3 regions of the Cellulosimicrobium sp. EB106-03-01-XG111 genome follow, and region 1 is predicted to be linked to each of the others. Evidence: predicted binding sites of a transcription regulator. Region 1 holds the regulator's gene; each other region holds the start of a gene.

Region 1 (2,259 bases):
GCACGCGGCCCTCTCCCGAGCACTCCGCGCACGGCTCGGGGATGACCGTGCCGAAGCCCTGGCACGCGGCGCACGGCGCGCTCGTCATGACCTGGCCGAGGAACGAGCGCGCGACGCGCTGGACCGTGCCGCGGCCGTGGCACACCTCGCACGTGCGCGGCGAGGTACCCGGGCGGCAGCAGGTGCCGCCGCACGTGCCGCACACGACCGCCGTGTCGACCTGGAGCTCGCGCTGCGCGCCGAACGTCGCCTCGGAGAGGTCGATGTCGAGCCGCACGAGCGCGTCCTGGCCGCGGCGGGCGCGCGGGATCGGGCCCTGCTGCGCCTGGGCGCCGCCGAAGAACGTCTCGAAGATGTCCTGGAAGCCGAACCCGCCGCCCATGGGGCCGCCGCCTCCGCCACCGGGGGCGCTGGGGTCGACGCCGAGGTCGTACTGCTGGCGCTTCTCCGGGTTGGACAGCACCTCGTACGCGCGCGCGACGTCCTTGAAGCGGTCGCCCGCCTCCTCGCCCGCGACGTCCGGGTGCAGCTCGCGCGCGAGCTTGCGGTACGCCTTCTTGATCTGGTCCTGGCTGGCGTCACGGGCCACGCCGAGGATCTCGTAGTAGTCGCTCACACGTCACTCTCTGCTGGTGCGGGTCGTGAGGCCGGCTCGGAGCCGGTCGGGAGGGGTCGGGGGTGGTCGTCGAGCGGGCCCGCCGCGGGCGGGGAGACCGCGGGGCTCACGTGCCGAGCACCCGTGACAGGTAGCGCGCGACCGCGCGCACCGCCGCGATGGTGCCGGGGTAGTCCATGCGGGTGGGCCCGATCGAGCCGACGAGCGCGACCGTGTCACCGTCGTTACCGTAACCGGTCGTCACGACGGAGGTCTCCGCGAGGCCCTCGAGCTGGGTCTCGCGACCGATCCGGACGCTCACGCCCGACTCGGCGGCCATCTCGGTGAGCAGGCCGAGCAGGACGACCTGCTCCTCGAGCGCCTCGAGCACGGGGCGCAGCGCGTGCTCGAACCGCATGCCCGCGCGCGCGAGGTTCGCCGTGCCGGCCAGGACGAGGCGCTCCTCGCTCTCCTCCGCGAGCGTCTGGGCGACGAGGTCGCCCACCGCGCGGACGAGCGGGGCGTCGTCGGGGTGGAAGCTCTCGGTCACGGCGGCGAGACCGGTCGCGAGGTCCGTGAGGCGCTTGCCCGCGGCCGCGGCGTTGAGCCGTGCGCGCACCTCGACGAGGGTCCCCTCGTCCGGCAGGCTCGCTACCTCGAGCGTGCGCTGCTCGACGCGGCCCGTGTCCGTGATGATGACGACCAGGAGGCGCGACTCGCCGACGGGCACGAGCTCGAGGTGGCGCAGGCCCGACCGACTGAGCGACGGGTACTGCACGACGGCGACCTGGCCCGTGAGCTGCGCGAGCAGGCGCCCGGCGCGCGCGATGACGTCGTCGAGGTCCACGCCCTCGGACAGGAAGGTCTCGATGGCGCGCTTCTCCGGTGCGGACAACGGCTTGACGCCCGAGAGGCGGTCCACGAAGAGCCGGTAGCCCTTGTCCGTCGGGATGCGGCCCGCGGACGTGTGCGGCTGCGCGATGTACCCCGCGTCCTCGAGGGCCGCCATGTCGTTGCGGATCGTGGCGGGCGAGACGCCGAGGCTGTGGCGCTCGGTGAGCACGCGCGACCCCACGGGCTCGCGCGTCAGGACGTAGTCCTCGACGATGGCCCGCAGCACCTCGAGCCGGCGCTCCTCGCTCACGTCCACCTCCCGCGTGCCGCACCGTCGCCGCCCGGGCGGGCGTGCGGGCGTCGGCACTCTCGACCTCCGAGTGCCAATCCTACGCGTCCGCGCGGCCCGTCCGGCGGTCCTCCGCTCGTCGCGAACGCAGGTCGAGGAGTCCGACCGCGAGCGCGACCGCGACGAGGCCGATCGTCACCAGGAGCGCGCGCCCGGTCGCGTCCGCCGCCGAGTCGCCGCCCGCGAGCCCGCCGTAGTACACGGACAGGACGACGGAGATCCCGACGGCCGACCCGATGCGCTGGCCGAGCTGCAGCATGCTGCCCGCCACCCCGGCCCGGCTCACCGGCACCTCGGACAGCGTGAGCGTCTGGTTCGGCGCGATGACCGTCCCGCTGCCCGCACCGGCGACCAGCAGCGCGACCGCGAGCGCCGGGCCCACGGCGCCCGGGTCGTTCCCGAGCGTGCGCACGACGACCTCCGCGGCGACCACCCCGACGAGCACGAGCACCACGCCGACGACGACGAGCTCGCGGCCCCA
Region 2 (2,259 bases), on a different contig from region 1:
CTGCTCGTTCACTTTTTCCTCACAGGGGACTTGAACAACCCTTGCAACGCTTGTAGGTTGTTCGGCATGGCAGAGATCTCGAGGCTCCCCGGGCCCGTCATGGAGCTGTGGGAATGGCAGTACCAGGGTTCGTGCCGCGACGCGGACGACACGTTGTTCTTCCACCCCGAGGGTGAGCGCGGCTCGACGCGACGACGGCGGGCGGAGGCCGCGAAGGCGATCTGCCACTCGTGCCCCGTGATGATGCAGTGCCGCGAGCAGTCGCTCCGCGTGCGCGAGCCGTACGGGGTGTGGGGCGGCCTGAGCGAGGACGAGCGCGCCGCCATCCTCGCGGGCGGCGCCCGCCGCACCGGCTGACGTACCCTCGCCTGGCACCACCCTCGGTGCCCCCGCGCCACCAGCAGACCTGCACGGCCCCGGTCCGACGTCGTACCGGGCGCCCGTGCGCACGACCCGTGGGACCACCGGTGGGGCGACCGGCCACGGAACGCAGCAGGGCCCCGCGACCGTCGGTCGCGGGGCCCTGCTGCTGAACCGGGTCGGCGTCAGCCGACCACCACGGCGAGGATGTCGCGCGCGGACAGGACGAGGTAGTCCTCGCCGCCGTACTTGACCTCGGTGCCGCCGTACTTGCTGTAGATGACCTTGTCGCCGACGGACACGTCGAGCGGGACGCGGTTGCCGTTGTCGTCGACACGGCCCGGACCGACGGCCAGGACCTCGCCCTCCTGGGGCTTCTCCTTGGCGGTGTCCGGGATGACCAGGCCGGATGCGGTCGTGGTCTCGGCCTCGAGGGCCTTCACGACGATCCGGTCCTCGAGCGGCTTGATGGGGACCGACACGTCGGACCTCCCCTTTCGCGGTGAGAACTGCAACGGATGGGTCGAGCGCACCGGCTGGCCGTCGTCGCGGGTGCCGGACAGCCTGGTCGCACGTGGTGCCGCCTCCGCGAGCGGTGGCGGCACGTCTCAAATCTAGGTCCCGGTTAGCACTCGGTCAAGGCGAGTGCCAACGTCCGTCCTGCGGACGACCTGGCCCCGGCTGCGCGTGGTCCCCGGCCCCCGTGGAAGGATCGACGCCATGGACGCCGCCACGCTGACCAAGCTGCTCAGCCCCGAGGGCTGGGCCCTGCTCGGCGCGCTCCCGCCGTACGACGAGCAGCAGGCGCTCGTGCTCGCGGCCGGGCTGCGCGCGAAGGGCGTCGACCCGGACCTGGCCGCCGCGGCCCTCACCCAGTCCCGGCTGCGCGCTGCGGCGCACGGCAAGCTCGGCGCGTTCGCCGACGGCATGCTCTTCACGCAGGCAGGGCTGGAGCAGGCGAGCCGGCTCGTCGTCGCGGGGCTGCACGCCCGGCGGTACCAGGAGGCGGGGATCCGGCGCGTCGCAGACCTCACGAGCGGGATCGGGGTCGACGCGCTCGCGTTCGCCGCCGCGGAGCTCGAGGTGCTCGCGACCGACGTCGACGAGCTCACCGCGGCGATCGCGACCGTCAACCTGCGCCACTTCCCCGAGGCCGAGGTGCGCCACGGCGACGGGCTCGCGCTCGACCTGGAGGGCGAGCGGATCGAGGGCGTGTACGCCGACCCGGCGCGCCGCACGCGCGCGGGCACGCGCGTGTTCGACCCGAAGGCCTACGCGCCGCCGCTCGACGCGGTGTGGACGCTGCGCGAGCGCGTGCCCGCGGTCGGCATCAAGGTCGGTCCGGGCATCCCGCACGCCGGACTGCCCGAGGACGCCGAGACCGAATGGGTGTCGGTGGACGGCGACGTCGTGGAGGCCGGGCTCTGGTTCGGCCCGCTCGCGCCCGAGGGCCCGGGACGCTCCGCGCTCGTGCTGTCGTCGTGGACCGGGCCCGACGGGACCGAGCGGACCACGACCCGTCGGATCGCCCACCGCCCGGGCGACGCGGACGTGGTGCCCGAGGTGGGCGCCGTCGGGCAGTACCTCTACGAGCCGGACGGCGCCGTGATCCGGGCCGGGCTCGTCGCCCACGCGGCCCGCGGGCTGGGCGGCCGCCTGCTCGACCGGACCATCGCGTACGTGACGACCGACTCCCCGGCGCCGCTCGACGCGACCGGGCTCGCGGACGGCCTCGCGCGCGGCTACCGCGTGCTCGACACCATGCCGTTCGTCCTCAAGCGGCTGCGCTCCTACCTGCGCGAGCGCGGCGTGGGGCGCCTGACGATCAAGAAGCGGGGCACGGCCGTCACGCCCGAGCAGCTCCGGCGTCAGCTCGCCCTCACGGGCGACGCGACCGCG
Region 3 (2,259 bases), on a different contig from region 1:
CGTCGGGCGCGACGCCGCCGCCGCTCCCGGCCCCGGCTCCGGCCGCGTCGCCCGCGTCCGCGGCCAGCCCGCCGCCGGGCGCCTCCGCACCGCCCGAGGCTCCGGCGTCGACCCCGCCCCCCGGGACCGCCGCGGGTGCGCAGCCTGGCGGTGAGCCCGCCGACCCGGCCTCTCTCGCGCCGTCGGGCGCGCACCTGCCGACGCCGCCCGTGCCCGGGCCGGACCAGTGGGTCGTCGAGATCTGGATCGACCCCGACTGGTACGCGGCCCAGCAGCCCGAGGACCCCATGCCGTCTGCGGGCCTGCCGGGGCTCGTGGTGCTGCGCGAGCGCAGCGTGCTCGTGGGGCGCCCGTCGGTCTCGCGCGGCATCCACCCGCAGGTCGACTGCGGCGCGGACACCGGGGTCTCGCGACGGCACTGCCAGCTCAGCACGGACGGCCAGCGCTGGTGGGTCGAGGACCTGCAGTCCTCGAACGGCACCTACGTGAGCCCCGCGGGCGAGCCGCTCCCGACGGACCCGATCCCCGCCGGCCAGCGACGCGAGCTGGCCGACGGGGACCGCGTGTACCTCGGGGCGTGGACGCGCCTCGTCGTCCGCAAGGCGCTCCCCGGCGAGGCGTGAGCCCGGCTCAGCCCTCCGACGCCTGAGGCTCGGCCTCGGCCGTGATCTGGGTCGCCGCGCCGCCCGCGCGGTGCGCGACCTCGATCCGGCGGGGCCGGGCCTCCTCGGCGACCGGGATCGTCAGCGTCAGCACGCCGTCCTCGTACGACGCCGTGATCTTGTCGAGCGCCAGGCCGCGCCCCACCGTGAGCTGGCGCGCGTACGTGCCGGACGGCCGCTCGCGCGCGAGCCACTGGACGTCCGGGTCGGTCCGCGGGCTCCGCTCGGCGCGGATGGTCAGCGTGCGGTCCTCGACGGACACGTCGATCGTGCCCGGGTCGACGCCCGGGAGGTCCATCGTCAGCACGTAGTGGTCCCCGGCGCGGAACAGGTCGAGCGGCATGCCGCCCGAGGCCGCCGAGGCCGCGGTCGCGCGGGCGCCGGACGCGAGCTGGCCCACCAGGCGGTCCATCGCGTCGAAGGTGCTCGTGAAGGGGTCGGTCATCGCAGCCACACCTCTCACCTCCTCGTCGCACGGTCCCGGGCGGTCCGGGACCGGTCGGTGCTCCCGCGAGGCAGGCACCCCGCGGGCGGCTACAGCTCCTGTTTTAGCACTCTCCCCCCGAGAGTGCCAAGAGGTGCGACGGGGCGTGTCGACCGGCCACGCAGGCCGCGTTGTGCGGCTCCCACACCCGCCCCGCACCCGCGCCCGGGAGCGGTTGGAGGTTCCCTCCAACGGGTTGTGGGATCCGTGCACGGCGGGCCGCCGAGGTGGTCGCGAGCGCCGTCGCCCGACGACCGCCGTCCCGGCCAGAGTGGACACGCCCGACCACCGACAGCAGGGAGCCCGCGATGACCGACGCCCGCACGGAGACGCCCACCGCCACCCCGTCCGCCCCGGCGCCCACGGCCCCGGAGGTGCTGCGCGACGCACCGCGGGACGTACCCGACCGTCGCCGCGGCCGGTTCGCGCTCGACGCCGGCGACGCGGCGCGGGTCGCGACGTTCGCCGCGCTCCTCGCCGCACTCGGCCTGCCCGGCTCGATCGCCCTGTTCGGCAACGCGGTGCCCGTGACGCTCCAGACGCTCGGCGTGATGCTCGCGGGGGCGGTCCTCGGCGCGTGGCGCGGCTCGCTCGCCGTCGCGACCTTCCTCGCGCTCGCCGCGGCCGGGCTCCCCGTCCTCGCGGGCGGGCGCGGCGGGCTCGGGGCGTTCGTCGGGCCGTCCGCCGGCTACCTCGTCGGGTTCCTCGCCGGCGCGGCCGTCGTCGGCCTGCTCGTCGACCGGCTCCGGCGCGTCACGTTCGCACCCGTGCTCGTCGCGTGCCTCGTCGGCGGGATCGCGGTCGTCTACGCCGTCGGCGTCCCCGTGCAGGCGCTCGTCACGGGCGTGCCGCTGCCCACAACCGCACAGCTCTCGCTCGTGTTCCTGCCCGGCGACGTGCTCAAGGCGCTCGCCGCCGCCGCGATCACGGTGGGCGTCGTGCGCGCCTACCCCGCGGCCCGCCCGGCCCGGCGCCCGACCGGCGCCAACCGTGCCGCGGCCGACAGCCACCCCGCCTCCTGAACCTGCGAGAGTGTCCGCGTGCCCGTCGCCCACCAGGTCCTGACGCACGCCGCCGACCCGGCGGTGCGCGACCGTCCCGCCCTGCGCACGC

The links. The regulator HrcA, encoded in region 1, represses chaperone genes, less so after heat shock. The targets are predictions, from matches to a motif close to TTNGCACTCGNNNNNNNCGAGTGCNAA.
Region 2: groES (co-chaperone GroES) is a predicted target of HrcA. The motif match lies at 986-1,012, and genes of this name have one in related genera.
Region 3: AC3WT4_RS12470 (Hsp20/alpha crystallin family protein) is a predicted target of HrcA. The motif match lies at 1,211-1,237, and genes of this name have one in related genera.

What each region holds. Positions count from the first base shown of each region.
Region 1 is NZ_JBYTEQ010000002.1:186,491-188,749, forward strand. It holds gene dnaJ (molecular chaperone DnaJ) at 1-616, opposite strand, end outside; gene hrcA (heat-inducible transcriptional repressor HrcA) at 723-1,739, opposite strand; gene AC3WT4_RS02895 (MFS transporter) at 1,819-2,259, opposite strand, start outside.
Region 2 is NZ_JBYTEQ010000007.1:172,432-174,690, reverse strand. It holds gene AC3WT4_RS09055 (WhiB family transcriptional regulator) at 67-357, shown strand; gene groES (co-chaperone GroES) at 546-842, opposite strand; gene AC3WT4_RS09045 (THUMP-like domain-containing protein) at 1,081-2,259, shown strand, end outside.
Region 3 is NZ_JBYTEQ010000015.1:53,813-56,071, forward strand. It holds gene AC3WT4_RS12465 (double zinc ribbon and FHA domain-containing protein) at 1-623, shown strand, start outside; gene AC3WT4_RS12470 (Hsp20/alpha crystallin family protein) at 631-1,116, opposite strand; gene AC3WT4_RS12475 (biotin transporter BioY) at 1,455-2,168, shown strand; gene AC3WT4_RS12480 (class I adenylate-forming enzyme family protein) at 2,187-2,259, shown strand, end outside.